Regions from separate parts of the Nocardia sp. PE-7 genome, predicted to be linked through region 2. Evidence: riboswitches for the same ligand, from Rfam matches in the RefSeq annotation. Region 2 holds a riboswitch; each other region holds the start of a gene.
The links. A riboswitch is a leader RNA that binds a small molecule or an ion and turns the genes downstream of it on or off. The one in region 2 is predicted to bind cobalamin.
Positions count from the first base shown of each region.

Region 1: another riboswitch for cobalamin. It lies ahead of QX204_RS14000 (ABC transporter substrate-binding protein); the one in region 2 lies ahead of metE (5-methyltetrahydropteroyltriglutamate--homocysteine S-methyltransferase).
Region 3: another riboswitch for cobalamin. It lies ahead of QX204_RS17495 (ABC transporter substrate-binding protein); the one in region 2 lies ahead of metE (5-methyltetrahydropteroyltriglutamate--homocysteine S-methyltransferase).

Region 1 covers NZ_CP129614.1:2,983,483-2,993,249, reverse strand. The annotation lists gene QX204_RS14025 (hypothetical protein) at 311-904, opposite strand; gene QX204_RS14020 ((2Fe-2S) ferredoxin domain-containing protein) at 963-1,598, opposite strand; gene QX204_RS14015 (ABC transporter ATP-binding protein) at 1,595-2,383, opposite strand; gene QX204_RS14010 (FecCD family ABC transporter permease) at 2,380-3,447, opposite strand; gene QX204_RS14005 (FecCD family ABC transporter permease) at 3,444-4,442, opposite strand; gene QX204_RS14000 (ABC transporter substrate-binding protein) at 4,439-5,476, opposite strand; cobalamin riboswitch at 5,505-5,697, opposite strand; gene QX204_RS13995 (hypothetical protein) at 5,856-6,080, shown strand; gene QX204_RS13990 (MarR family winged helix-turn-helix transcriptional regulator) at 6,326-6,805, opposite strand; gene QX204_RS13985 (GDSL-type esterase/lipase family protein) at 6,912-8,042, shown strand; gene QX204_RS13980 (hypothetical protein) at 8,170-8,406, opposite strand; gene QX204_RS13975 (P-loop NTPase family protein) at 8,683-9,165, shown strand; gene QX204_RS13970 (3-hydroxybutyrate dehydrogenase) at 9,269-9,767, opposite strand, start outside.
Region 2 covers NZ_CP129614.1:4,879,937-4,889,703, reverse strand. The annotation lists gene QX204_RS23050 (short-chain fatty acyl-CoA regulator family protein) at 1-826, opposite strand, end outside; gene QX204_RS23045 (MmgE/PrpD family protein) at 1,210-2,733, shown strand; gene prpB (methylisocitrate lyase) at 2,733-3,647, shown strand; gene QX204_RS23035 (bifunctional 2-methylcitrate synthase/citrate synthase) at 3,650-4,792, shown strand; gene metE (5-methyltetrahydropteroyltriglutamate--homocysteine S-methyltransferase) at 4,864-7,128, opposite strand; cobalamin riboswitch at 7,269-7,466, opposite strand; gene QX204_RS23025 (pyruvate carboxylase) at 7,757-9,767, shown strand, end outside.
Region 3 covers NZ_CP129614.1:3,689,933-3,699,699, forward strand. The annotation lists gene QX204_RS17480 (PucR family transcriptional regulator) at 1-785, opposite strand, end outside; gene QX204_RS17485 (adenylate/guanylate cyclase domain-containing protein) at 1,253-2,053, shown strand; gene QX204_RS17490 (PucR family transcriptional regulator) at 2,066-3,319, opposite strand; cobalamin riboswitch at 3,417-3,548, shown strand; gene QX204_RS17495 (ABC transporter substrate-binding protein) at 3,654-5,180, shown strand; gene QX204_RS17500 (class I SAM-dependent methyltransferase) at 5,177-5,938, shown strand; gene QX204_RS17505 (ABC transporter permease) at 5,944-6,915, shown strand; gene QX204_RS17510 (ABC transporter permease) at 6,912-7,727, shown strand; gene QX204_RS17515 (ABC transporter ATP-binding protein) at 7,720-9,276, shown strand; gene QX204_RS17520 (ABC transporter ATP-binding protein) at 9,395-9,767, shown strand, end outside.

The DNA of each region.
Region 1 (9,767 bases), 1.9 Mb from region 2:
CCCTGCATGAGCATCGCATCGTTCGCCGGGCCCGGAACGTTGCACTCGACGATCAGTGACGCGCGAGTTGCGGTGCGAGACTTCGGCACCGAGTCGGGGCACCCAGGGCTCGCGTGACTCGTCTCAGGATCGATCAGCCAAGGCAATTCGACTGACACTGTCGCGGTAGATCAGCCGGGTTGCCTTGCTTGTCGCAGGCTTCGAGGGACACACCCAGGTAGGACGCTGAGAGTTCGCCGGGCCAAACGGGGATCATCCGGGTGCCGCCCGCCCTGATAGGCAAGGCAGCGCCGAGGTTCACTCGCCGCGTTCACTCCCCGGTCTGCGCCGAATCCAGGGCTACGAGCAAGGCCACACCGCGAGGTGAGATCCGATACCCGGTGCCCAGGCTGATGGTCAGGCCGAGGTTCTTCAGTTTGCGCACGTTGAGTTTGAAGCGGTGCGGGTCACGCCCGAGTTCCTCGGCCAGGTCGGGGGCCCGGGTCGCGGGGCGTCGCTGGATGATCCGGAGCGTGTCGTGGGTCCAGGGGCCCTCGGCATCGGTTCGGTCCATGCGTGCCAGGCGTGCGGCCAAGGCCGCCGCATCGTCGATCCGGTCGTCGGCGGCCAGCGCGTCGCGCGGATCCTCGTCGGTGAGACAGCGGATCCGGAGCAGATAGATCGGGTCCTGCTCGGCGCCCCGGAGATCGGCGAGCACATCGGCGGGTGCGTCGTATCCCGCGGCGCGTGCGTCCTCGATGCTGATGTGCTCGGCGGTGACCGTCGACAGTTGGTCGACGGCGATACGCCCGGCGCCGGTGCGGTAGACCTTGCCCTCGGTGGCCTGCCGATGACGCCACCGGCGAAAGAGCACCGTCACCGCCCCGCTGCGGATCCCGGCCCAGCGCTGCTTCTCGATCAGCACGCGGGTCTCGGCTGCCGCGCGGCCCGGTCGGGGTGGATCGTGGTCGACTCGTCCTCGATCATTCCGTCAGGCTATCGTGCGCGGCGGCGATGGCGTCACCCCCGCGTACACCGTTGGTGTGCCATTCCCCGTCCGGGTAGGTGATGTAGAGCGGGCCCAGGTTGCACGGGTTGAGGCAGCCGGTCGGGGTGATCAGGGCGTCGGGGTGGTCGCGGCGCAGAGTGCGGTGCAGCTCGCCCGCGCCGTACACGGTGCAGCGGGGGCCTCGACAGACCAGGATGTGCGCGGTGTGGTCGGGTATTTCGGACCAGGCCGGGCTGCGGAAGGCCCGCGGGCTCGCCGTCACCGGTGCGCCGTCCTCGGACATCCGGGAACGCACCACGTCGGCGAATCCGGTGGCGGTGTCGATGCCGTCGGTGATTCGCACGTCGAGGTCGCTCGCGCGGGTCTCCTTCCAGTTCGCTACCGCTCGCGCGATCCAGGTCTCGAGGTAGCGGTCGCGTGGCACGGCGAGCGGGATCAGCGTGACCGGCGATTCGTCGCGGGCGGCGGTATCGAGTGCGGTGTGGATGGTCGGCTCCTGCTGGTCGAGCAGCGCGTAGCCGACCCCGCAGGCCTTCGCCAGAGCTTCGACGGAGGGGAGGTCGACGCCCGACGGAGTCGGCCGGGCGATGAGGACATACCGGCGCGTCATGCGGTGCGCACCGTTCGCCCGGCCGGAATCACCAGCGGTGTGCCCGTCATCGGATCGTCGATCACCGTGCAGTCGATGCCGAAGACTTCCGCGATCAGCTCGGGGCGCACGATCTCGGCGGGTGAACCTTGAGCGACCACGCGACCGTCCTGCACGGCGACGAGATGGTCGGCGTAGCGGGCGGCGAGGTTGAGGTCGTGCAGGACCACGATGATGGTGCGCGGCAACAGGTTTCGCAGGACGTCGAGGACGTCGAGTTGATGCGCCAGGTCGAGAAAGGTCGTCGGTTCGTCGAGCAGCATCACCTCGGGGTCCTGCGCCAACGCGAGCGCGATCCACACCCGTTGTTTCTGGCCGCCGGAGAGTTGATCCACCGGTCGGTCGATCAACTCGAGAGTGTCGGTGGCCACCAACGCTTTTCGCACGGCCGCACCGTCCTGCGCCGACCACTGACGGAACCAGCGTTGGTGCGGATGACGACCGCGGCCGACGAGTTCACCCACGGTGATGCCGTCGGGGACGACGGGTTGTTGGGGCAACATGCCGAGCCGCCGGGCGACGGTGCGCGCGGGCTGCGGCGCGATATCGGCACCGTCGAGCAGCACCGCGCCGGCCGTCGGCGCGATCAGTCGGGCCAGGCCGCGCAGCAGGGTCGATTTGCCGCAGCCGTTGCGGCCGACGATGACAGTGATCGCTCCGGTCGGGAAGTCGACGGTGGCGTCGGTGACGATCGCGGTGTCGCCGTAGCCGAGCGTGAGTCCCTCGGTGGTCAGGTGTGCGGTCATCCAGCGTGTCCGATCCGGGTTGCGCGGGCGAGGAGGTAGACGAGAACGGGAGCGCCGAGGATGGCGGTCACCACCCCGACAGGAAGTTCCGCCGGGAACAGCCGCCGGGCGGCCAGGTCGGCGGCGACCACCAGCAACGCCCCGGTGGCAGCCGCGGGCGCGAGCCCGGCACCGCGTTCGGCGAGCAAGCGTCGTGCGATCTGCGGAGCCACCAGAGCGACGAAACTGATCGGGCCTGCCGCAGCCGTTGCCAGGGTCGCGGCTGCGGCCGCGACGACGATGAGCGTGCGGCGGTCGGGGCCGCGTCGCCCGGCCAGCGAGTTCGCCAGGTCGTCGCCCATTTCCAGCAGCGGCAACGAGCGAGCGAGAACGATCAGCGGCGGCACGACCACTACCAGGGCCCCCGCGGCGAAGCCGACGTGGCTCCAATCGCGGTTGGCCAAGCTGCCGGTGAGCCACATGGCCGCGGTGTGCGCCTGGTAGTTGTCGGCGACGGTCAGGATGAACGCGATGGCCGAGGACAGCATCGCCGTGACGCCGATGCCGACGAGCACGAGTCGGTAGCCGTCGAGTCCGTCCTTGGTGGCCACGACCACGATCAACGCCATAGCCACCCCGGCACCGAGCAACGCGCCGCCGACCAGCCCCAGTCCGGCGCCACCGAGCAACACGCTCACCACCAACGCACCCAGTGAGGCACCCGCGTTGATCCCGATGATCTCGGGACTCACCAGTGGGTTGGTCGCGATCCGTTGCAGGATCGCCCCCGATATCGCGAAGGCCGCCCCGACGCACAATCCGGTGAGCACGCGCGGCAACCGGTCGGCCACCACCACGTCGTACTCGATGAGCGTGCCGCCGCCACCGAGCACCCGGATCACGTCGGTGACGGTGAGCGGGTAGTAGCCGATCGTGAGCGACCACGCCGCCACCGCCATCGCGGCTGCCGTGATCAGCACGGTCAGGACCGCGGAGCGTTTCCCGACGCGAAAGACGATGCGCCGGTCGGGTGTTCGTAGCAACAACGTGCCGCTGGGCAGTACGCCGCCCTCGGTGCGCGTCACAGGGTGGCCACCTTTCGATTGCGCACGAGATAGAGAAAGAACGGCGAGCCCGCGAAGGCGGTGATGATGCCGACCTGGATTTCCTGTGGCCGCACCAGCATCCGTCCGAGAATGTCGGCCGCCAACAGCAGCGTCGGACCCAGCAGCGCACACCACAGCAGAATCCACCGGTAGTCGTGTCCGGCGAAGAATCGGGCGATGTGCGGGATCACCAAGCCGATGAAGGCGATCGGGCCGGCGATCGCTACCGCAGACCCGGCGAGCAGCACCACGCTCGACGCACCGATCGCGCGCGTCGCGACCAGTCGGGTGCCGAGCGTGCGCGCCATGTCGTCACCGATGGCGACGGCGTTCAACGGCCGTGCCACCACGATCGCCAGCACCGATCCGACAGCGATGAACGGCACCGTCCCCCACACGGATTCGATGTCGGCGCGAGCCAACGAGCCGACCACCCAGAATCGGAAGTTGTCGAACAGGGTCCGGTCGAGCAGGGTGATCGCCGTGGTGATCGACCCACACAATGCGGTGCAGGCCGCGCCCGCGAGCGCCAGTTTCACCGGCGTCGCTCCCCCGAACCCCAACGATCCCAGCGTGTAGACGAGCGCGGCCGCGATCGCGGCGCCGAGGAAGCCGAACCAGATGAATCCGCCCGTCGCCGTGAGGCCGAGCGCACCCATCGCGATCACGATGGCCAGCGACGCACCCGCGTTGACGCCGAGCAGGCCCGGCCCGGCCAGCGGGTTGCGGGTGAGACCCTGCATCACCGCGCCGGCCAGCGCCAACGCGACACCCGCGAGCAGGCCCGCGACCGTTCTGGGCAGCCTGATGTAGCGCACGACCCGGTCGGTGTCGGTTCCCTGAAAATCGGTGAACGCGACCGCGGCCTGGTCGAGGGTGAGCGGGTGTGAACCGATCAGGACCGACGCCACACAGGCAGCCGCCAGCGCGGCGCCGGCCAGGAGCAGACCGGTGCCGCGAGCGGTGCGCGTCACCGCTGGAACAGCTCGGGATGGATCAACTCGGCGACCAGTTCGGTCGCGTGCGCGATCCGCACGCCTGCCGCCCGATCGGCGAACAGGAACGGGTGCACGGTCGCGTTGCGCACCGCCGCCAGATTCGCGAATGCCGGGTTTCCGACGATCTTGTCGACCTGGGGACGGCCGTCGGCGCGCGTGTAGGTCGCCTTGCAGCACAGGCTGGTCAGGATGATGTCGGGGTCACGGGCGATGAGCTCTTCCGCGCCGACGGGCACATTGCGCTTGGCGGTGAGGTCGGCGAAGACATTCACTCCACCGGCGGCGTCGATGATCTGGGTGATGAAGTCGATGCCGCCTGCCACGGTATAGGAGCCGTCGTCTTTGGGGGTGACGACAGCGACCCGAGGCTTCGCGGCGTTGCCGACCTTCGCGCGGACCGCGTCGATGCGCGAACTCAGCTGCGTGACAACTTCTTCGGCGCGCTCGGAAGCGCCCCACAGGGCACCGAGATCGCGCAGGTCGGCGTAGACGTTGTCGAAGCGCACGGTGTCGGGGTCGATCGCTTCGTCGGCGAGACCGTCGGCGCTGGGGCACAGCGGACTCAGCACCCAGCTGCGCACACCCAATTCGTTCAGGCTCGCCCTGGTACCGACGCTGTTCTGCGCCGAGGAGGCGAACACCCCGTTGAAACCCGACATGACGAAGTCGGGTCGCTGGGCCAGCAGTTCGTCGCGACTGGGCAGCTTCTCGACGTAGGGCGAGCGCGCCTGCGCGGCGAAATATTCCGGAAGCACGGCGGAGTCCAGGAATGCCGTGCCCACCAGCCGATCGGTGACACCGAGCGCGTGCGCGATCTCGATCGAGGGCTGATACGCCGCGTAGATCCGCTGCGGTGGGCCGTCGACGGCGACGTCGATCCCACAGTTCACGCGGGTGACAGCAGCTGCGCCGCCCGCATCGGAGGTGGGTTGCACACCGCAACCGGTGAGAACAATCGTGCAGGCGAGCAACGCGCCGGAACGTAGGCGCGCGAAAACAGAGCGGGTCAAGAGACGGCCTTCCAGGTCCTCGTGGAATGGGGTACTGCGTAGCCGTGGCCGGTCTCCTGGCTGACGGGATAGTGCGCGGTGAATCCACCTTCCCAGGGCAGGTGCCCCAGTGGCTCCGGACGACAGAGTCGTCCGGATCGATTCACAACTCCCGATCACAGTGGCGAGGGCCGCACCGGTTCTACACCGGTTTCCCGAACACCACGGCTGGTGAACTGTAGCAACGTCGGCTCGATCGAGGGTCGGCGCCGATCCACAGCCGACTCCCAGCCGCGTCCCACCGGGCTCGACAGTTCCGCCGCGAAGATTCAGCTATCGGCCGAGCACTTCGGCCGGCCGATGATCTCGGCAGTGAGATCGACGATCTGGAGGAACGCGCATGAGGATGAAATCGACGCTGGCCAAGACCGCGGTGGCGGGCACCCTGGCCCTCGGGGTGCTCGGCGCGACAGCGACCGCGGCGAGCGCGGATCCGGGCGGGCACGACCAGCAGCGGCCCGAGCAGGGCCAGCAGCACCGGCCGCAGCAACAGCCGCAGCATCACCAGAACGACGCGCCGCAGCACGGCTTCTGGTTCTTCGGCACCTGGGTTCCCCTGCCCTGACCCATTCCCCATCGCAGGCCCGGCACCCTCCGGGCTTGCGGTGAGCCGAGCGGCCATTCGCGCGAGTTATGGTGCGGGACTTCACCATCGCGTGGGAGAACACCCCCATCCGCGCCGTTCGTGTCAACGAATGGGATTGCAGGCGGGTCGGCACCTTAACCGGTTACCATTCACTCCCCTGAAGCCGACCCGCCTGCTTTTCATCAGCAGCGACACCCTCGACGACCGATCCCGCTGCTACCGCGTCACGATCGGTCGGACACAGCGGTAGCGGCCGGGTTCGTGGCATCGCGGATCACGCGCAGGCCGGTGATCAAGCCGTCGAGTTGGGTGGGAGTCAGCAGGCCGGTGAGCCATTGCTCGAGGGCGGCGAGGTAATCGGGAAGGACCTGTTCGAGGCGGCGGACGCCCGAGTCGGTCAAGGCCGCGTAGGCGCTGCGGCGGTCGGTCGGGTCGAGCTGGCGTTCTATCAGCCCCGCGGCGGCAAGGCGATCGACCACGCGGGTGACGCCGCTGGTCGAGAGCTCGGTTTGGGCGGCGAGATCCGACATCCGTAGGCGGCTGTTCGGAGAGCGACTCAGTCTCAACAGGGTGTTGAGCTCCAGCCCGGACAGGCCGTGCGCTTTCCAGGTCGGCTCGAGCTTGGCGATCAGACCGCTGTGCGCCTCGAAGAGCAAGCCGGAAATGGTGAAGCGGGGGTCGTCGAACAGCTCGTGGACGGACATGAAGCCAGCTTAGCCGATACTTGCCACGCGGATAGTTGACATGAGGAATACATCCGAGTAAACCTATGCGCAAGCATTATTCCGCACAGCAAATTTCGGAGAGATCATGCAGCGCAACATCTGGGTCGCCGGGTTCCGGACCGGAGTCATCGCCCCGAACGAACAGATCAAGCTCGCCGAGTCACGGGAGTTCGCCGACGAAACCGTGCGCCACGTCGTCCACATGGCAGGCGGCGGCGAGGCGGTACGCGTGCGGCTGACCAACCGCTACGGTCTCGCGCCGCTGCGGATCGGCGCCGCGCGCATCGCAGCGCGCAAGACCGGCTCGGCGATCATCGCCGATCACGAGATCACCTTCGGCGGCGCGGCACAGGTCACCATCGACGCGGGCGCCGAGCTCGTGAGCGATCCGATCGCGCTGCCGGTCGCCGCGGGCGAAGACCTGCTGCTCAGCCTGTACCTCCCGACGCCGACCGGGCTCGCCACCTTCTCCCACCAACCCGGCGAGATCGCCTACATCGTCCCCGGAGACCACACCGCGGACGTGGAACTCAGTGGTGCGCAAGAGGTTCCGTTCCGCTTCTTCGTCACCGGGATCGACGTGCTGGTCACCGACCCGCCGCCGGTAGCCGTCGCGTTCGGTGACTCCTGGTTCGAGGGCTTCGGTACGACGCAGAGCGCCAATCGCCGCTCGGTCGATGCGCTCAACGCCCGGCTCACCCGGGGTTGGGTGGTCAACAACGGGATCTCCGGCAATCGCCTCACGGCCGATCAGATCGGCGAATCCGGTTCGGGCCGTTTCGATTCCGACGCGTTGCAGGTCCCCGGCGTCACCGACATCCTGATCAATTTCGGTATCAACGACCTCATCCTCGGCGCGATGGGCGGGCAGTCCTCCGCGACCAGCGAGGAATTGATCGCCGGGTTCACCGGCCTGGCCGACCGGGCGCACGTTCTCGGACTGCGTATCCACGCGGCCACCATCGGCCCGTACGCCGGTTGCGTCTACCCCGGCATGCCCCTGCTGGAAACCCAGCCGACCCGCCACGCCGTCAACGCATGGCTGCGCACCACCGATGTCTTCGACTCGGTCTTCGACGTCGACCGTGCCGTGTCCGACCCCGAGCGCCCCGACTACATCCGTCCCGAGTTCGACAGCGGCGACGGCATGCACCTCAACGACGAGGGCGCCGCCGCGATGGCGGCCACCGTCGACCTCGCCGCGCTCTTCCGCTGACCCAACGTCGAGATCACCGTGCTCTCACCGTGCCTTCTTCGGCGAGAGCACGGTGATGCGCCCCCGCCGCTGTCCGGCCGGGGGTAGAACAATCGGTAGCACGCTGCCCATTGTCGAACGAGGGTCGCTACCGCTCGCGGTCGGCCGATCTCGAGGTCACCTCGATGGGCGGGACCAAGGGCTCGGGTAGCTCGTCCAGTTCAGCGAGGGTGGTGTGCACGAACGCCGCGATCCGGTGCCGGGCCGCCGAACTCAGCCGTTCGACACGGTCGGCGGTCAGCGGACTGTCGGCGAGTTCGACCACGGGGAGATCGCCGATGGCCCCCACGGTCGTCTCCGACCCGTTTTCCATGCGTCGCGCCATCTCGTCCCCCACCTTCCGAACAGTGTCGGTGCCACTTCGCCACACCGGTCACGAAGCGCCGCCGACATCCACCAGCAAACATCTGGATTACAACATGAACAAGCGTCCACAACAAGCGCTCTTGCTGGCGAATCTTGCGTAGATCGCTGCTCCGCCCACGATCGACCCCACCTTCTACGCCGCCCCCATCTGCCTGGACAGACGCCACTGCGACGTCCGCTACGTCATGCTGAGGCGAACAGCATCATCGACCGCGGAACCCGACCCGGAGGCAACGTGCGACGAATCGTGATCCTCGGTCGCGGCGGTGCGGGCAAGTCGACCCTCGCCCGCCGACTCGGCGCCGCCCTCGCACTACCGGTCATCGAACTCGACAAGCACTTCTGGCCACCGGACCTGACACCGCTACCCCCTGATCGATGGCGGGCGATCCAGCGCCGGCTCACCGACGCCGAAGGGTGGATTCTCGACGGCGACCTCGGCCCCTTCGACGCACTCGAGGTGCGACTCGAGGCCGCCGACACCATCGTCGTGCTCGACTTCCCCCTCTGGATCTGCGCGTGGCGCGCGCTGCGTCGCTCCCGCGAGAACCTGGCCTTCTGGCGCTGGCTGATCGGCTACCGCCGCCACAGCCTCCCGCTGATCACGACCGCGATCAGCGACCACGCGCCCCATGCCACCCTGCGACGACTCCGACGCCCCGACGACGTCGAGCGGTTCCTCGCCGAAATCCGCGACCGCCCACACCGGACCCCTTGACGAGACCACAGGGACCCACGACGGCCGCGACCCGCCAGTCACATCGTTCGTGGCGACTGACGGGCTACCGGTCAGCATCGTGCCCATCAGGCACCCACCGCGGTCATCGCGCGCTCCACCCTCCGTCCATCACATAGGACGAACCGGTCACCATGCCCGCGATGTCGGAAGCGAGCCAACCGACCAGTGCCGCGACCTCTTCCGGCTCGATCAACCGCTTGATCGCGCTCTCGGTGAGCAGCACCTTCTCGAGTACCTCCTGCGCCGGGAGGCCGTGCGCGGCCGCCTGCTCCGCGATCTGCTTGTCCACCAAGGGCGTTCGCACGTATCCAGGACTGACGCAGTTGCTGGTGACCCCGTGCGGACCACCTTCGAGCGCGGTCACCTTCGACAGCCCTTCCAGCCCATGTTTGGCCGTCACATACGCGACCTTGAACTGGGAGGCACGGATCCCGTGCACCGAGGAGATGTTCACGATCCGCCCGAAACCCTCGGCGTACATGTGGGGCAGGGCGGCGCGGATCAGCAGGAACGGCACTTCCACCATCAGCGTCTGCATGGCGCGGAACCGATGCGGCGCGAAGTCCTCGATGGGGCTCACG
Region 2 (9,767 bases):
TCAACGCCCCGGCGAAGTAGTTGGCCAGCCCGACCCTGGCCAGCGTGCGGGATTCGCCGGTGAGCGCCCGGGATTCGGCGAGCACATTGTCGATCTCGCGGCCGTAGAGCAGCAGACCGAGCGTGGTCGCGATCTGGAAGGCGCGCTGCCCCGGGCGCAGTCGCCTGGCCAGCGTGAGGGTGCGGGTGTCGGGGTCGTAGTGGCGTTTCGGGATGGCCGGGTCGGCGCCGTCGCCACGTACCAGCACCGTGACGCCCGCGCGCTCCTCGGCGATCCTGGCGAGCTGGCGATCCAGCGAGCCGATGCTCAGCCCGGATTCCTCGAACAGCTGCTCGGCGGCGTGGTCGAGGGTCGAGATGTGGTTGCGGTGGTCGTAGAAGAAGTCGCGCACGTCCTCGTAGGGCATGGGGGTGCCCGGCGCGCCCGCGGGCGTGTCGACGCGCGAGGACAGCAGGTCGAGCTGGTCGGTGGCCGCGCGCAGCCGCCGGTGCATCGCGATCACGATGCGCGCCACCTCGGGCAGCCTGGTCGCCAGTTCCTCGACCTCGGTGATCGGCGCGGTATCGCCGCCGCCCGCGGCCTCGACCAGCACCTCGTGCAGGTCCGAGACCAGCCGCGCATCGGAGTCGGCGGCGAAGAACTGCACGTCGAGGTCGAAGGTCGAGTTGAGTTTCAGCAGCACGGGAATGGTCAGCGGACGCTGATCACGCTCCAGCTGATTGAGATAGCTGGGTGAGAGGTCCAGCGATTTCGCGAGCGCTGCCTGGGTCATCCGCCGTTCTTCGCGCAGCCTTCGTAGCCTGGCCCCCGCGTACATCTTCCGCACGTCGCAGATCCTAACGCGAGCTGTTCGCAATGTTTGCTGAAAGTGGCGAATGCCTCGGGAGAAGTCCAGTGCTGCAAGGGATTTTACCTGTGACTACCCGTGCGTAACATGCGAAGGAGTAGGTGGGGGCATGAGAAAGTTTCGCTCGCGACGACGGAATCATCGCCTGCGGCGACTGGGGCTGTCCCGCGTGGTGGCCGGGAGAAAATCACCATAGCGCTTCGGTATCACCGATTCGAGGCTGATCGGAAATCTTCGCAATAGTTGCTGATCTGTCGTCCATCGCACACAAAAATACGCTTGTTCAGCCTGTATCCGGTGGTTACTCCGATGCGTAGCGTGCGAAGCATGGCTGGGATCGACCGGCTGGAATCGGAGGATCAATGAAAACCCATATCGTGCGCAGCGTCGGGGCCGCCGAGGACTTCCCGCGGTCGCGGCATCTGGCCACGCTGATCGCGGAGGTGGCTGCCGATCCGGTGGCGGTGTCCGGCGAGGTCGCCGAGATGATCGTGAACCGAATCATCGACAACGCCGCGGTGGCCGCGGCGTCGGTGCTGCGCGGTCCGGTCCGCACCGCCCGCGCGCAAGCGTCGGCGCATCCGCTGTCCGCTACCTCCGCACGTTACGGCGCCACCGTCTTCGGACTGCCCGGCGCGCAGCGTGTTTCGCCCGAGTGGGCAGCATGGGCGAACGGAGTGGCGGTGCGCGAGCTCGACTTCCACGACACCTTTCTCGCGGCGGAGTACTCACATCCGGGCGACAACATCGCGCCGATTCTGGCCGTCGCCCAGCACACGGGGCGCGGCGGCGCCGAGCTGATCCGCGGTCTCGCCACCGGCTACGAGATCCAGATCGACCTGGTGCGCGCCATCTGCCTGCACGAACACAAGATCGACCACGTCGCACACCTCGGACCATCGGCCGCCGCGGGCATCGGTACCGTGCTCGGACTCGACCCCGAAACCATCTATCACGCCGTCGGCCAGGCGCTGCACACCACGACCGCGACCCGGCAGTCACGCAAGGGCGAGATCTCCAGCTGGAAGGCGTACGCGCCCGCGTTCGCCGGGAAGACGGCCGTCGAGGCGGTCGACCGGGCGATGCGCGGTGAAGGTGCGCCCGCGCCCATCTGGGAGGGCGCCGACGGAGTGATCGCGTGGCTGCTCGGCGGCACGGACGTCGAGTACCAGGTGCCGCTGCCGAATCCGGGCGAGGCCAAGCGCGCCATTCTGGACAGCTACACCAAGGAGCACTCGGCCGAATACCAGAGCCAGGCCCCGATCGACCTCGCGCGTCGACTGCGCGACCGGATCACCGATACCGACCGCATCGCCTCGATCGTGCTGCACACCAGCCATCACACGCACTCTGTGATCGGCACCGGATCCGGCGACCCGCAGAAGTTCGATCCACACGCCAGTCGAGAGACCCTCGACCACTCGCTGCCCTATATCTTCGCGGTCGCCTTGCAGGACGGCACCTGGCACCACGAGCGCTCCTACGCGCCCGAGCGTGCCCAGCGACCCGACACCGTGGCGCTGTGGCACAAGATCGCCACGGTCGAGGACCCCGAGTGGACCCGCCGCTATCACGCGACCGATCCCGCCGAGAAGGCCTTCGGCGCCCGCGCGGTGGTGACCCTCGACGACGGCGAGGTGATCGTCGACGAACTGGCGGTCGCCGACGCGCATCCGCTGGGCGCGCGGCCGTTCGCGCGCGAGCAGTACCTCGAGAAGTTCCGCGTCCTCGCCGACGGTGTGGTCACGCCCGCCGAACAGGACCGCTTCCTCGATGCCGCCCAGCGCACACCGGAACTCGGCGCGGGTGAGCTCGATCAGCTGAGCTTCGCGGTCGACCCCGCGCTGTTCGACCGGCTGCCCGCCGCGCGGGAAGGGTTGTTCTGATGACTGTTTCGGGACTGCTCGCCGCGCACACCACCGCCGCGCAGAAGCGGGCGAGCTTGCGTGCCGGGCTGGCTTCCGGTCGGCTGCAACGACTGCCCGGAGCGGTGAACCCACTGGTGGCCAAGCTGATCCAGGAGATCGGCTTCGACGGCGTCTACGTGTCGGGCGCGGTGATCTCGGCCGAACTCGCCCTGCCCGATATCGGCCTGACCACGCTCACCGAGGTCGTCGAACGTGGCCGTCAGATCGCGCGCGCCACCGATCTGCCCGTTCTCATCGACGCCGACACCGGCTTCGGTGAACCGATGAACGCGGCCCGCACGGTGACCCTGCTCGAAGACGCCGGCCTGGCCGGATGTCATCTCGAGGACCAGGTGAACCCGAAACGATGCGGACACCTCGACGGCAAGGCCGTCGTCGACACGGCCGAGATGGTGCGCCGCATCCGCGCCGCCGTGGCGGTGCGCCGCGATCCGGACTTCGTGATCTGCGCCCGCACCGACGCGCGCGCGATCGAGGGCCTCGACGCGGCGATCGAGCGGGCCAGGGCCTACGCCGACGCGGGCGCGGATCTGATCTTCACCGAGGCGCTGGCCGAGGAAGCCGAGTTCGCGAAGTTCCGCGCCGCCGTAAATATCCCGCTGCTCGCGAACATGACCGAATTCGGCAAGACGCCGCTGCTGAGCGCGCGGACACTGACCGATCTCGGCTACAACGCGGTGATCTACCCGGTCACCACGTTGCGACTGGCGATGGGCGCGATCGAGGACGGGCTGCGCGAAATAGCCACGGCTGGAACGCAATCGGCGCTGCTGGACCGCATGCAGCACCGGTCTCGGCTCTATGAACTGCTCGGTTACCGGCACTACAACGAATTCGACTCCGGCATCTTCGATTTCATGGTGGGTGAGTGAGCATGACCAGTGGACACACGACACGATCCGCCATCGCCAAGGGTCTGGCCGGGGTGGTGGTCGACACGACGAGCATCTCCAAGGTGGTCGCCGAGACCAACTCGCTGACCTACCGGGGCTACCCGGTGCAGGACCTGGCCGCGCGGTGCGGTTTCGAGGAGGTCGCCTATCTGCTGTGGCACGGCGAACTCCCCGACGACGGCCAGCTGCAGCTGCTCTGCCAGCGAGAACGCGCTCAGCGTCGGATCGACCGGTCGGTGCTCGCGCTGCTGGAGAAGATGCCCGACACCTGCCACCCGATGGACGCGGTCCGCACGGTCGTGAGCTACCTGGGTACCGAAGACGTCGCCTCGGACAGCGAGAGCGAGCGCGAAAGACTCGACGCCGCACTGCGATTGACCGCCCTGTTGCCGACGGTGATCGCGACGGCGATGCGCAGACGACGCGGGCTCGACCCGATCGCACCGCACTCCCAGCTCGGCTTCGCCGAGAACTTCCTGTACATGTGCTTCGGCGCGGTGCCGGAACTGCGGATCGTGCGCGCGTTCGAGATCTCCCTGATCCTCTACGCCGAGCACGGTTTCAACGCCTCGACCTTCGCCGCGCGCGTGGTGACCTCCACCGGCTCGGATATGTACAGCGCGATCACCGCGGCGATCGGCGCCCTGAAGGGTCGCCTGCACGGCGGCGCCAACGAGGCGGTGATGCACACGATGCTGGAGATCGCCGACCCCGCGCTCGCGAAGGCCTGGGTCGCCGAAACGCTCACCGCCAAGCGCAAAGTGATGGGCTTCGGGCATCGGGTGTACCGCAACGGCGATTCCAGGGTGCCGACCATGAAGGCCGCCCTCGACGACGTCGCGGCGGTGACCGGTGGCCGGCAGTGGGTTCGGATGTACGACGAACTCGCCGCCGCGATGGCCGACAAGACCGGCATCGCACCGAATCTCGACTTCCCCGCGGGTCCGGCCTATTACCTGATGGGCTTCGATATCGAGATGTTCACGCCCATCTTCGTGATGAGCCGGATCACCGGCTGGACCGCGCATATCGCCGAGCAGTCGGCCGCCAACGCGCTGATCCGGCCGCTCTCGGAATATCGCGGCGTGGCGCAGCGCCCGGTCCCGGTCGCCCGGGCGAGCTGAGTCGCCGACCACACTGCCCCGGACGCAAGATCTTTCGTCCGGGGCAGTGGTCTATGGACTGATCCGGTCGGTCAGCGCAGTGCTGCGGCCGCCGTCACCAGATTCCGCAGCGACGCTTCGACCTCCACCGGTCCGCGAGTCTTGAGTCCGCAGTCCGGGTTCACCCAGAGGCGCTCGGCCGGAACCGCTTTCAATGCCGCCGACAGCGAGGCCGTGATCTCCTCGACCGACGGCACCCGCGGCGAGTGGATGTCGTAGACGCCCGGCCCGACGCCGAGCGCGAAACCGGCCGCGTTCAGATCGTCGAGGACCTCCATGTGCGAGCGCGCCGCCTCGATCGAGGTGACATCGGCGTCGAGGCCCGCGATCGCCGAGATGACCTCGCCGAACTCCGAGTAGCACAGGTGGGTGTGCACCTGGGTGGTGTCGGCGACACCCGCGGTGGCCAGGCGGAACGAATCCACCGACCACTGCAGGTACGCGGGCTGTTCGGCGGCACGCAGCGGCAGCAGTTCGCGCAGGGCGGGCTCGTCGACCTGGATGATCCGCGTGCCCTGAGCTTCCAGGTCGACGGTCTCGTCCCGGATGGCGAGCGCGACCTGGCGGGCCGACTCACCCAGCGGCTGGTCGTCGCGGACGAACGACCACGCCAGGATGGTCACCGGGCCGGTGAGCATGCCCTTGACCGGCTTGGTGGTCAACGACTGGGCGTACCCGATCCAGGACAGCGTCATCGCCTCGGGCCGGGTCACATCGCCGAACAGGATCGGCGGGCGCACGCAGCGAGTTCCGTAGGACTGCACCCAGCCCGCGTCGGTGACGGCGAAACCGTCCAGCAGTTCGGCGAAGTACTGCACCATGTCGTTGCGTTCGGGTTCGCCGTGCACCAGTACGTCGAGACCGAGTTTTTCCTGCAGGGTGATCACATCGGCGATCTCGGCCCGCATCCGCCCGACGTACTCGGCCTGGTCGATCTCGCCCTTGCGCAGCGCGGCGCGGGCCAGCCGGATGGCGGAGGTCTGCGGGTAGGAGCCGATGGTGGTGGTCGGCAGCGCCGGCAGGTCGAGGTGATCGCGCTGCAGGGTGCGACGCTCGTCGGCGGGGGAGCGGGTCAGGTCGTGCTCGTCGAGTTCGGCCAATCGGGCCCGGACCTGCTCGTTGTGCAGTCGCGGGTCGGTCCGGCGTGAGTCGGCGGCGGCGCGGGCCGCGGCCAGGTCGTCGGCGACGGTGTCGACACCCGCGGTGAGCGCGGTGGCCAGCACGCGCACCTCGTCGACCTTCTCGGCGCCGAAGGCCAGCCACGAGCGCAGCCGCTCGTCCAGTCCGGTCTCGGGGGCCAGCGAATACGGCACGTGCAGCAGCGAGCACGAACTCGACACCGCCACCGAATCGGCGCTGCCGAGCAGCGTGCCCAGGGTGCCGAGAACGGCGTCGAGGTCGGCGCGCCAGATATTGCGGCCGTCGACCACGCCTGCCACCAGCAACTTACGAGCCAGGGCAGGCAGCGCGGCGACCGCCGCGATATCGGCGCCCGCGGTGAAATCGAGAGCGACACCCTCGATCTCGGTCTCGGCCAACACCGCCAGGGCGGCGTCGGGGTGCCCGAAGTAGGTGGCGACCAGGATCGCGGGCCGGTTCTGTGCGGCCGACAGCGCGCTGTAGGTCTGGCCGACCAGGGCGATCTCCGCCTCGGTCAGGTCGGTGACCAGCACCGGCTCATCGATCTGTACCCACTGCGCGCCCGCGTCCGCCAGCTGGGCCAGCAGGTCGAGGTAGAGCGGCACCAGCTCGGGCAGACGCTCGAGCGCGGCACCACCGGTGGCCTTGGCCAGCTTCAGGAAGGTGATCGGACCGATCACCACCGGACGTGCGGGGACGCCGAGCTCGATCGCTTCGTCGAGTTCGGTCAGCAGCTTGCCGGGATGCAGTGAGAAGGTGGTGGCCGCGTCGATTTCGGGCACCAGGTAGTGGTAGTTGGTGTCGAACCACTTGGTCATCTCCAGCGGAGCGACCGTGTCGGTGCCGCGCGCGGCCGCGAAATAGCGGTCGAGCGGATCGGCGATGGTGGCGACGCGCGGCGGCAGAGCGCCGAGCAGTTCTGCGGTGTCGAGCATCTGGTCGTAGTAGGAGAAGGTGCCCACCGGCACCGAATCGAGTTCCGCCGCGGCCAATTCGGTGAGCTGGGCTCGACGGAGCTGACGGCCGACCGCGTGCAGGTGCGCGGCATCGGCGCGGCCCGCCCAGTAGGACTCGGTGGCGCGCTTGAGTTCCCGGTTCGGGCCCACTCGCGGTAGGCCGAGAACCGTTGCGGTGAAAGGGGTGTGCGAAACAGTCACGGAGATTCTCCAGTGTCGTGCAGGGAGAGCCGTCGCCTTTTCGCGGGCGCACGCCACAGGACCGGACACGTCGCGAAAGATACGACAGTCGGCATCGGTGGTCCGCGCGCCCGATCCACGAGGCGGTGGCCGCCGGATACGGCGTATCCGGCACAGTCGGCAGGTCTTCGGACTCGCGGGCACCGGTCGTGTGATCGACCGACCTACTGGCCGTCGCTTCCCAGGCATGATGCCCAGTGCTGTTGACGGCGGTCGTTCCCGCTCACCGCTGCGGGACAGTCCCGGATTCTCACCGGGTTCCCTCTCACCCGGTGCGGAACATGATCCGCACCCGGGTTTCGACGCCTACGCGGGAGGTCGGGGCTCCGACTCTTCCACCGCGCGGGCGAACCAGCTGCGCCCTCAGCATAGGCCCTCGACGGGGGCGCGGGACACCGCCCCGTCGCGAACAGGGCCGTGACCTGCGGTTGCGCCGAGGTCCACCACGCGCACCGCGGGCGGCTCCACGCGGTGAGATGTGACGGCCTGATGAACGCAACTTCGCAGGTGGGCGGGTGTGCGGTGTGAAGATTGCTGCGAAGCCACCTTGCGTGTCCGACCGCGCCTCACGGCCGGGTACCGTAGGCCAATGTTCTCGAAAGTCTTGGTCGCAAATCGTGGTGAGATCGCTATCCGTGCCTTCCGCGCGGCCTACGAACTCGGCATCGGAACGGTCGCGGTATTCCCGTACGAGGATCGCAATTCGGTGCATCGCCTCAAGGCGGCCGAGTCCTACCAGATCGGCGAAGAGGGCCACCCGGTTCGCGCGTATCTGTCGATCGAGGCGATCGTCGAGGCCGCCAAGAGCGCGGGCGCCGACGCGATCTACCCCGGCTACGGCTTCCTGTCGGAGAACCCCGACCTCGCCGCGGCCTGTGCCGCCGAGGGCATCACGTTCATCGGCCCCACCGCCGAGATCCTCGAGATGGCGGGCAACAAGGCCACGGCCATCGAAGCGGCCAAGGCGGCCGGTCTGCCGACGCTGAAGTCCAGCGCGCCCTCGGCCGATATCGACGAATTGCTCACTGCCTCAGCCGAACTCGAATACCCGATCTTCGTCAAGGCCGTCGCCGGTGGTGGTGGTCGTGGCATGCGCCGGGTCGCCACGCCGGAGCTCTTGCGTGAGTCGATCGAAGCGGCGTCGCGGGAAGCGGAGTCGGCGTTCGGTGATCCGACGGTGTTCCTCGAACAGGCGGTGGTGAATCCGCGCCACATCGAGGTACAGATCCTGGCCGACCAGCACGGCAATGTGATGCACCTGTTCGAGCGCGACTGTTCGCTGCAGCGTCGCCACCAGAAGGTGATCGAGCTCGCGCCCGCTCCGAACCTGTCGCCCGAACTGCGCGAACGTATCTGCGCCGACGCGGTGGCCTTCGCCCGCCAGATCGGCTACATCAACGCGGGGACTGTGGAGTTCCTGCTGGACGAGCGTGGCAACCACGTGTTCATCGAGATGAACCCGCGCATCCAGGTGGAGCACACGGTCACCGAGGAGATCACCGACGTCGACCTGGTGCAGTCGCAGCTGCGGATCGCGGCGGGGGAATCCCTGGCTGACCTGGGTCTGAGCCAGGAGACGGTGCAGATCCGCGGTGCCGCGCTGCAGTGCCGCATCACCACCGAGGACCCGGCCAACGGGTTCCGCCCCGACACCGGCCGCATCACCGCCTACCGCACGCCGGGCGGCGCGGGCATCCGCCTCGACGGTGGCGCGAACCTGGGCGCCGAGATCGGCGCCTACTTCGACTCGATGCTGGTCAAGCTCACCTGCCGTGGTCGCGACCTGCCCGCCGCCGCCGCACGCGCTCGTCGCGCGCTGGCCGAATTCCGTATTCGCGGCGTGACGACCAACATCCCGTTCCTGCTGTCGGTGCTCGACGATCCCGATTTCCAGGCAGGCCGGGTGACCACGTCGTTCATCGACGAGCGTCCCGAGCTGCTCACCTCGCGCGGGTCGGCCGACCGCGGCACCAAGATCCTGACCTACCTGGCCGACATCACCGTCAACAAGCCCAACGGCGACCGCCCGACCACGGTGTACCCGTACGACAAGCTGCCCGCCGTCGACCTGACGCTGCCGCCGCCGGACGGCTCGCGCCAGCGACTGCTGGCCCTCGGGCCGGAGGGTTTCGCCCGTGCCCTGCGCGAGCAGAAGGCGCTCGGCGTCACCGACACCACCTTCCGGGACGCGCATCAGTCCCTGCTGGCCACCCGCGTGCGCACCAACGGTCTGCTCGGTGTGGCGGGGCACGTCGCGCGACTGACCCCGGAGCTGCTCTCCATCGAGGCGTGGGGCGGTGCGACCTACGACGTGGCACTGCGATTCCTGCACGAGGACCCGTGGGAACGCTTGGCTGCCCTGCGCGAAGCCGTGCCCAACATCTGCCTGCAGATGCTGCTGCGCGGTCGCAACACCGTCGGCTACACGCCCTACCCCGAACAGGTCACGCGCGCGTTCGTTTCCGAAGCCGCCACGACCGGTATCGATATCTTCCGCATCTTCGACGCGCTCAACAATGTCGACCAGATGCGTCCGGCGATCGACGCGGTCCGCGAAACCGGTACCGCCGTCGCCGAAGTGGCGCTGAGCTACACCGGCG
Region 3 (9,767 bases), 1.2 Mb from region 2:
AGGTGCTCGACGAACTGTTCCGCCGCTGCGGGGTCGAAGTGGTCCTGCGGAATCAGCAGGGTCGCGGTGCCGGCTCCCATCTGCATCAACGCGTGGTCACCACCGAGGCGCGACACCTCGGCTCTGACTCGGCGAACTGTTCGCGAGGAGATGATCTGGCGATCCGGGTGTGGCTGCGCCTCTTCCTGGTGTGGCACGAACGCCACGGCGAAGACGACGTAGTTCTCGGCCAGCCGCACCCCGCAGGCACGGGCCATGGCCGGTGTGGCGTTCCCGGCCATCACGGCCGCGGCCAGGGCGTCGGCGTCGTCATCCACGGCGGCTCGCGTCTGTCCCGAGTACGCCTGTGCGATCGCGGCAGCCAATCGGCTGGACAGCCCGACGAACACGTGCGCCACGTCGGACACGGCCACCTGGTCCCCGGCGGACCCGGCCTGGGCGGCGAGATGGTCGAACACCATCCGAGTGCCGGTGTGCACCGCCTCGAGCATCGCGTCGATGGGGACACCTTCCTGTGCCCATTCCAGGACGCCGAAACGGACATCGTCCAACGGTTTCGAAGCGTCCGCGCCGGTCAGCAGTCGCGCGGTGAGCTCCAGGCACGCCTTCACCATTGCGGTGACATCGCGGCGCAGGGCCGCCAGTGGCACTCTGGCGGGCAGCGCGCTGTCGACGACGAATCGGCTCATGATCTTGCCCGAGATCGTTGACGCCGGGGGAAGGCAGTCGACCGCGGGCCGACCTCCCACCGTCACGATCCGGGCCGACAGGATGCTGTCGGGCATGGGCACATTTCCTACTTTCCGGTGTTTGCGCTCCATCGTGCGGTCTCGGTACCCCGCGTTCCAATGGCGATTCGCACCCGAATCGAATCCGCGTTGTGCACTATGCATCACCGGTACTCGATCATGGACACCACCTGTACACCGAGATGGTATCGAATCGACCCGACGGCCGCAGTTCGTGTCACCTCGGACGCGACCTCCGCCAGCGCTCGCGGTCACGGGACACACCGCCACCCGGGTTCACCCACTGAGGGCATTGCAGCTGTACAGGCCTCGGTTCGACGGGAGGTTGGAGTCCGACCGCGTGCGCCACGCAGGCGCCACCGCATGCTCCGCAACGACGGCGAGCAGCGAGCACACCGTTTCGAATTCGAGTGAACACATGTGTACTATTTTGCCGTGACAAGCTCGGGCGCGCAGCCGCTACAGGGTTCGACCAGCAACGCTACTCCGCCGAGGTTCGCCCGATGACTACAGTCGTGATCACCGTGCTCGCACTGGTCGCCGTCGGTGAAGCCGCCGGTTTGATCACCCTGTCGATCCTGCTTGCCCGCAGCCGGCGACAACGCAGATCCCCGCGTCGGTCGACGACCACGCAGCGATTGATGGTGGGCGGTCGCGAAGCGGTGCGGACGGCCTGGCAGGCCGCGGACCTGGTGCGCGCCAAAGGCTTTCGCGCCGCCGTGCTGACCTCGATCGAAGACCTCGCCGGCTGGGCACGGGTCGAGCGCCCCGACCTGGCACGGCTGACACCGGACGGCAACGTCGTGATCATGTTCTCCGACATCGAGCAGTCGACCGCACTCAACGAACAACTGGGCGACCGCGCCTGGGTCAAGCTGCTGGATCGCCACCACCGTCTCGTCGAGCGCTGCGTGCGGGACCAGGCAGGCCACGTGGTCAAGAACCAAGGCGACGGGTACATGATCGCCTTCGCCGCGCCGGAGCGGGCGGTATCCTGCGGACTCGCCATCCAGGCGGCGCTGACCAAGGACGCCGAATCGTCGCGCGGCGACACCGATTTCAGAGTCCGGATCGGCATCCACATGGGGTCCTCCGTCCGCCGTGGCGACGATCTGTTCGGCCGCAACGTCGCCATGGCCGCGCGCGTCACCGCGCAGGCCGAGGGCGGCGAGGTCCTCGTCAGCGAGCCGGTACTGGAAGCCATCGGCAGCACGACAGATCTCACGATCGGGACCCCTCGGGACGCCACCCTCAAGGGCCTGCGCGGCACTCATCGCCTCACCCCGGTCTGCCCGGCGCAATAGACCGTGGCGAGCTCACATCGGCTGTGGCGTGCTCTGTCGCCAGTACAGCGCGTCCAGCGCGACCGCGACGTGCACGCTGTTGTCCGCCAGGGGTCGAGGCAACAACTCGTCCGCGCGGGCGAGCCTGCGCAGAATCGTGTTCCGGTGGGTGAACAGGCGGGCCGCGGCGCGCGTGGCGTTGCATTGCTCGTTGAGGTAGACGAGCACCGATTCGCGCAGTTCGCTGTCGGCATGTTCCAGCTCGCCGAGGGTGTACTTGATGAAACGGTCCGCCTGAGCGCCGTTTTCGGTGATCAGCGAAGTCAGCTGCACTTCACCGAAGGTGACCAGACGCCGCGTGCTGTGTGGGCGAGCGAGGATCCGGTGCGCGGCCTGAGCGTCGAGGTGACTCGTCCGGAAACCCGCGACGTTTCGACCGGTCGAGCCGATGGCGATTCGCACCCCGGGAATATGGTCCATCGCCTCGGTCAGGATCGCGAGATCGGGAGGCGTCGGGCCCGGCACCCACACCCACAGGGTGGCCGCGCTGGCGAGCAGACTCAGTGCCGTCGCCGCACCGGTGGCCTGCGCGAGTGCCCTGGTCACCCGATGCGGTTCCTCCAGTTCGGCACCGGGAATGCCACTCCAGGCGATGGCCGCGGTATGGGTCGTATCGAGCCGGTAGCCGAGCCTGATCGAAGCACGCTCGACATTGATCGGTTCGCCTTCGAGGATGAGCGAGATCATCTCCCGCCGTTCGGCATACGAACCGCGGGCCAGCTCGTCACGCTCGTCGTCGATGACCTCGGTGATCGCCTCGACGGTGCCGTCGACGAAGTCGGCTATCGACGCGGCGGAAACCTCGAAGACCTCCTGGAGCTCGAACGGCTCGGTCGTCAGGATGAAGATGATGGACATCCACCGCCGCCAGGCAACGTCTTGACCGACGCGATAGGCCTGGAGAGCGGCCTCGTTCAAGCCGCGGCGGACCAGGTCGCGCACGATGGCGATCTGGTCGGCGCCGAGGTTGATCGGCACCGGCATCCCCGGATCGGCCACGTTGGCCGATGCCCAGTGCAGCAGGTTCGCACGATTGACGCGCCGCACTGCCTCGGCCAGCAACGGATCCCCGGCGATGGCGCGCAGGCTGGTCTTGAGCAGCGTGGCGTCGTAGAGCTCGTCGAGCCACTCCTCCGGCGCGTTCAGCGCGATCTCGGCACCTTGGCGGATCACTTCACGCGCGCGGTCGGACAGGCGTCGATCGAACAGACCATCACCAGAATGCACCCCGTCATTATGCAACCCCCGGTCCGAGTTCCCGCGAGCCGAATGGCGGTGACCGGTGACGGCGCCCGACGGGCGCGTCCACGGGTCCGTACCGACACCGGTTTTCACCGGTGTGCGTAGGATATCGCCTGTCCGTAGGGAAGACCGGTGTGAGTCCGGGGCTGTCCCGCAACTGTGAGGCTCGTCCGCGAGCCGAAGCCAGATACCTGCGGATGAACTGTTGAAACGGTCGTGATCACGTGGGTATTGATCGATGCGCCGAACCGAGCCACACCGGTCGTGGCTTGTTTCCGCATGTCTTCGTCGCGTGAGAGCCAACGCGATAGGAGCCTTCATGCAGCCACCGAACCTGCGACGCCGCACATTCCTGCTCGGTGGCGCACTCGCCGCGGGCACCGTCCTCGCCGGGTGCAACCGGTCGACGCCGTCCGGGAACTCGGTCGACACCTTCACTGCCGCCTTCCAGGGCTCGGGCGCCGGCGAGGGCATCGATCCCGGCGTGAACACGCTGTTCATCGACGAAGCCCGGATGAAATCGGTCTATGACGGATTGTTCGAGATCGACGAGACGATGACGCCGATTCCCCGCCTCGCGACGGCGGCCGAGCCGAACGCCGACGGGACCCGGTGGCGCATCTCCCTGCGAGATGCCGCCTGGCACAACGGAAAAGCCTTCGGCGCCGACGACGTCCTCTACACCTTCGCGCGGGTGCTCGGCCCGCCGCAGCGTCGCCCGTTCATCGCCGCCTCGTCGCTCGACAAGGTCGACCTCGCCCAGAGCCGCGCCATCGATGCGCGCACGGTGGAGATCGTGCTGAAGGAGCCCTCTTTCGAGTTCCTGATCGCACTGTCGGCCTACGGGACGAAGATCGTGCCGAATGGGGCGACCGACTTCGAGCGGCCGGTGGGCACGGGTCCGTTCGTTTTCGACTCCTTCACGGCTGGAAAGGAATTCGTAGCAACCGCCAACGATCGCTACTGGGACGGCGCCCCGTCGATTCGTCGACTTCGCATCGTCAGCGCGGAGTCCGACGCCCGGCTCGCGGCGGTGCAGAGCGGCGAGATCGACTACGCCGACAACCTCACGCCGTCGGCGGCACGGACCCTGCAGGGACGACGCGGCGTGACGCTCGCGGCCACCCCCAACAGCGGCATCTACTTCTTCGCCATGAAGACCGACCGCGCCCCGTTCGACAATCCTGATGTGCGCCGCGCGGTGATGCGGATGCTCGATCGCGACGAGTTGGTCAAGGTGGCGCTCGAGGGCAACGGCGAGATCGCCAACGATGTATTCGGCAAGGGGTTCCAGTACTACGCCGACCTGCCGCAGCACAGCTTCGATCCCGACGAGGTGGGCCGGTTGCTGCGTCGCGCCGGGGTGCGTGAGCTCTCGTTCGACCTCTTCACCGCGCCGGTCGCGCATGGATTCGTCGAGTCGGCACGACTTTTCGCCGAGCACGCGAGCCGCTGCGGGGTGAAGGTCAATGTCGTGCTCGGATCGAAGGACACCTATTACACCGACGCGCTCAACACCGGTCACCTCACGATGGGTCAGTCCGGGCCATTGCCCGTTCCGAACCATTTCGCGTCGCGCCTGCTCACCGGATCGCCACAGAATCGGACGAAGTGGTCCGATGCCGAATTCGACGCACTGTATGTCAAGGCGCAGTCGACCCCCACCGAGGAAGGGCGGGCGGCGATCTACCGCACGATGCACGAAATCCTCTACGACCGGGGTGGATTCGTATTCTTCGGCAACACCGCGTGGAACAGCGCCGCGGGCGATCGCTTCGAGCGACTGCCCGCGGCGGTGCCGAACTCGCACGGCTGGGCCCGATTCGACGAGGTGAGCGCGCGATGACCGGACTCGACGCCGCGCGAGCGCGGTATTGGATCGAACGCTGGGACCGCCAGCAGGAGCACTACATGCCCGACCGTGAGCAGCGATTCGAGGTCATCGGCGATGTGGTGCACGAACTGGGTGGCCGCGAGGACCTGTTGATCGTCGATCTGGGGGTCGGCCCGGGAACGCTGTCGCAGCGCCTCCTCGACCGGTTCCCCGCCGCTTCCGTTGTCGGCGTCGACGCCGATCCGCTGCTGCTCGGCCTCGCCGACCTGGCCTACGATTCCCCCCGCTTCCGGACAGTGTTCGCCGACCTGCGGCGGGAAGGCTGGCTCGACGCCCTCGACCTTGACCGGGTCCCGGACGCGTTCGTCAGCACCACCGCCCTGCACTGGATGAATCGGGATCCGTTGCGAGACTTGATCAGGACCTGCGCGCAAGCGTTGAAACCAGGCGGGTTGTTCGTCGACGGTGACCACCTCTACGAGGGCCCGGCCGGTCCCAGGCTCGACGCCCTCGGCAGATCGATGACCGCGCGCCGCGCCGAGCGGCAGGGAACCGCCGCCGCCGAGGACTGGGCATCCTGGTGGGACGCGGTGAACCGGGCGCCCGAACTCGCCGAGCTGGTGCGACTGCGAAACGGCGGATTCGAGCACACCGTGCGCGATCGCCCGACCGTGCACGACTATGTCGCCTTCGCCCGAGACGCGGGATTCGCCGAAGCCGGAATCGTGTGGCAGTACGGCGACGACCGTGTCGTGGTCGGTATCCGGTAGCGTCCGTGCGCGTTTCGACACCGTTCACCCGATTCCTGGTGCGCCGCGCCGTCATCGGCGTCGGGCAGCTCGGTGTGCTGCTCGTTCTGGTGTTCGTGTTGTCGCTGCTGTTGCCCGGCGACGCCGCCGATGTGCAGAGCAACGATGTTCTCGGCGACGAGCAACGCGCGGCGGCCAGGCACCTGCTCGGCCTCGATGTCGCACCGGTCCAGCGGTTCCTGGACTGGCTCGCCGGCGCCGTGACCGGTGACTTCGGCGTGTCCTACGCCAACGGACACCCGGTCGGCGAGGTGATCGCCGACCCGTTCCTGACGACCGCGCTGATGGCTGTGCTGGCATCGGCGCTGTTGGTCCCCCTCGCGGTGACAGCGGGTTTCGCCGCCGGGTCGGCGCCGGGATCGTGGTGTGATCGGATCGTCAGCGCGATCAGTATCGGGTTCGATTCGGTTCCGGACTTCGTACTGGCGGTGTTGCTCGTCAGCTACGTCGCCATCGATCTCGACCTGCTGCCTGCCACCTTCCTCGGGACCGACCTCGACACCCTGCTCGACCGGCCGGAATACCTGGTGCTGCCGCTGATAGTCATGGTCGCGCGCGTCGCCGCTCCCCTGGTGCGGCTGGTCCGTGCCGGTGTCATCGATGTGATGGATCAGCCCTACATCGCGCAGGCCCGTCGGCTCGGCGTCGGCCGGATGTCGCTGCTGGCGCGCCATGTAGCGCCGAACGCGCTCGCACCGGCGATGCAGGAGCTCGGGCGCACCGGGGACGGATTGCTGTCCGGCGTGCTCATCGTGGAGGCCGTGTTCGTGGTACCCGGCGTCGCCTCGGCACTCATCGGCGCCATCGGCAACCGGGACGCCCCGGTCATCCTCGCGATCGTCGCGATCACCGGGGTGGTCGCGATCGTCATCAACACCCTGATCGACATCGCCGGGCAACGCATGGTGCCGGTGTCGGCCGAAGGTGTGGGCCGATGACCCCGCGCCGCTGGATCTTCAGCGTCCTCGTCGCGGTGCCGGTGCTCGTCGCGGCCGCGGGACCGTTCCTCGCCGCGGGGGCGCCGCAGCATCGCCAAGCGCCGTTCGGGCCGTCGCAGTGGTCACCGTTCGGCACCGACCGGCTCGGGCGCGACGTGCTGGCCGCGGCCCTCAGCGGCGGACGGACCTTCCTCGTCGTCGCCGCTCTCACCGTCGCGATCGCCTATCTCGTCGGGTCGATGATCGGTGTCGCGGCGGCCGCCGCGCCCCGCGCGTGGGTGGACGAACTGTTGATGCGCCCGATGGATGTGCTGCTGTGTCTGCCCTCGTTGCTCATCATCATGGTCGCCGCCTTGCGGACCCGTGGCTCCGCCGTCGCGATCGCGTGCGCGATCGGGTTCGTGCTCGTCGCGCCGATCGCGCGCTTCGTCCGCATGACGGCCAGAGGGACAGTTCGCAGTCCGGTCATGGACGCCTTGCGCATGCAGGGCGAGAGCCGCGCCTTCCGATACGGCAAATACGCGATCGTCGCGATGTCTCGGCCGATCGCGGCCGATCTGGCGCTGCGATTCACCGCGGCCGTGTATTTCCTCGCCTCGGCCAACTTCCTCGGTCTCGGCTTCGACACCACCTCCACCGACTGGGCCGTGTCGGTAGCGGCGAACAAGGACGCACTGACCATCGCACCGTGGTCGGTGGCACTTCCGGCGCTGTTGATCGTGGCGCTCATCGTCGGAGTCAATCTGCTCGCCGACGACTTGCTCGCCGACCCACGCACCCGCGCCGCACATCGGACCACCCGCGATGTCTGAGCCGCTCATCGCGGTACGTGGGCTTCAGGTCACCGCGGGCCATACGGTTCTCGTCGACGAGGTGAACCTCGACGTGCACGCCGGCGAGATCGTCACCCTGTTCGGTCCGTCCGGCGCGGGCAAGACCACCATCGCTACCGCGATCGCGGGCGTCGCCGTCGCGGGAAACGTTGTCGCGGGCAGCATTCGGTACCGAGGTCAGCGCGACAGTGTCCGGATCGGCTACCTTCCCCAGCACGCGGCGTCCACCCTGAACCCCGCACGCAGGATCGGTACCGCCCTCGCCGAACTGGCGCGACTGCGCCGACGTCAGCTCGGGTTGCCGCGCACCGACCGAGTCACCCTGCGCCGCCACATCGCCGACATCCTGGCGGCCGCGGCGTTCGAGGTGTCCGACGACGCCCTCGGCCCTCTGCTCGGCAAGTATCCGTTCCAGTTCTCCGGTGGCGAACGCGCTCGGCTCGCGCTCGCGCAGGTGTTGATGTCGGATCCTGATGTGCTCGTGGTGGATGAACCGACCGTCGGCTTGGATCCGCTCGGACGGTCCGCCCTGCTCACCGGACTGGAGAGGCTGCGAAGCACGAACAAGGCGGTCGTGCTCGTCACTCACGACACTGTCGCCGTCGACCGAGTCAGCGACCTGACCCTGTTCGTGCGCGCGGGTCGGCTCCACGGCAGCGGGCAACCGGTCCCGTCGGCCGCATCGCCCGAACGACGTGCGTCTCCGGATTCACCACCGATTCTGCGACTGCGCGATATCACCGTCTCCCAGCGACGTTCGCGCGTTCTGCAGAATGTCGATCTCGATCTGCATCGCGGCGAGATGGTCGCGATGATCGGTGTGTCCGGGGCGGGCAAGTCGACAATCGGGCGCACTATCGCCGGGCTGGTCACTCCGGACAGCGGCCGAGTCGTGCTCGGCGGCGTGCCGCTGGGGCCGCTCCGTCGGCGCAGCCGCGCACACATCGCCGCGGTGCAATACGTATGGCAGGAGTCGGCACCCTCGTTCGACCCCCGGCGCACGGTTCTCGACCAGGTCGCGGCCACCGCTGTCCGGCTGCGCGGAGTCGACCGTGCCGCTGCCCGCGAGCAGGCGCGAATACTGTTGCGGGACCTGGATATCGACGCACAGCAAGCACTGCGATACCCCGCCGGATTGTCGGGTGGCCAGCTTCAACGCGCCGCCCTCGCGAGAGCACTCGGCGCCGAACCCGAGGTCCTGGTGTGCGACGAGATCACCACCGCGCTCGATGCGCCGCTGGCCCGACGGATCCTCGAACACCTCGACCGCTACCGGCACCGAACCGGCGCGGCGGTGCTGGTGATCAGCCACGATCTACGCAGCCACCTCGACCGCGCCGACCGGATCGTCATGGTCGACGGCGGGCAGGTCATCGAGACCGGCACCCCCTCGGATACGCATCGCCCGGATGTCCACCCGGTCCTGTCCGAGTTCCTGGCCGCCGACGACCCGAATCACTCAGCCGCCGTGCGTATTCCGAACTATCAGTCGGCTCGCGAGGAGACGGTGAAGGCTCAGCCGACCTAGCGAACGACGATCATTCGACAACCGTTCCCGTCAGTACGCTCCTCGGTGGCGAACGCCTTCGGACAGCGTTCGACGCGGACGTAACCGCCCTCGCCGGACAGTGGTGTTCACTGTTGGCATGGCTGGTTCACGTGCTGACAGTCGCGAGCGGCTGCGCATTCTGTGGTCGTACGCGAGGCCGCACCGCTCCACGCTCGTGGTCGGTGTTCTGCTCGGCTTGACGGCGACCGGTGTCACGCTGGCTACACCGCTGGTCACCAAGGGGGTGCTCGATACCCTCGGGACCGATGCCGACCTGGTGCAGCCCGTCTGTCTGCTCCTCGGGCTGCTGGTGATCGGCTCGCTGGCGGGATTCGCGCAGAACGTCGTGCTGGGGCGGCTGGCCGAGCATGTCGTGCTCGACGCGCGGAAATCGCTGATCGAACGGTTCTTCCGCGCCAAGTTGGAACAGATCCAGCGCTTCACAGCCGGCGAGTTGGTTACCCGGGTCA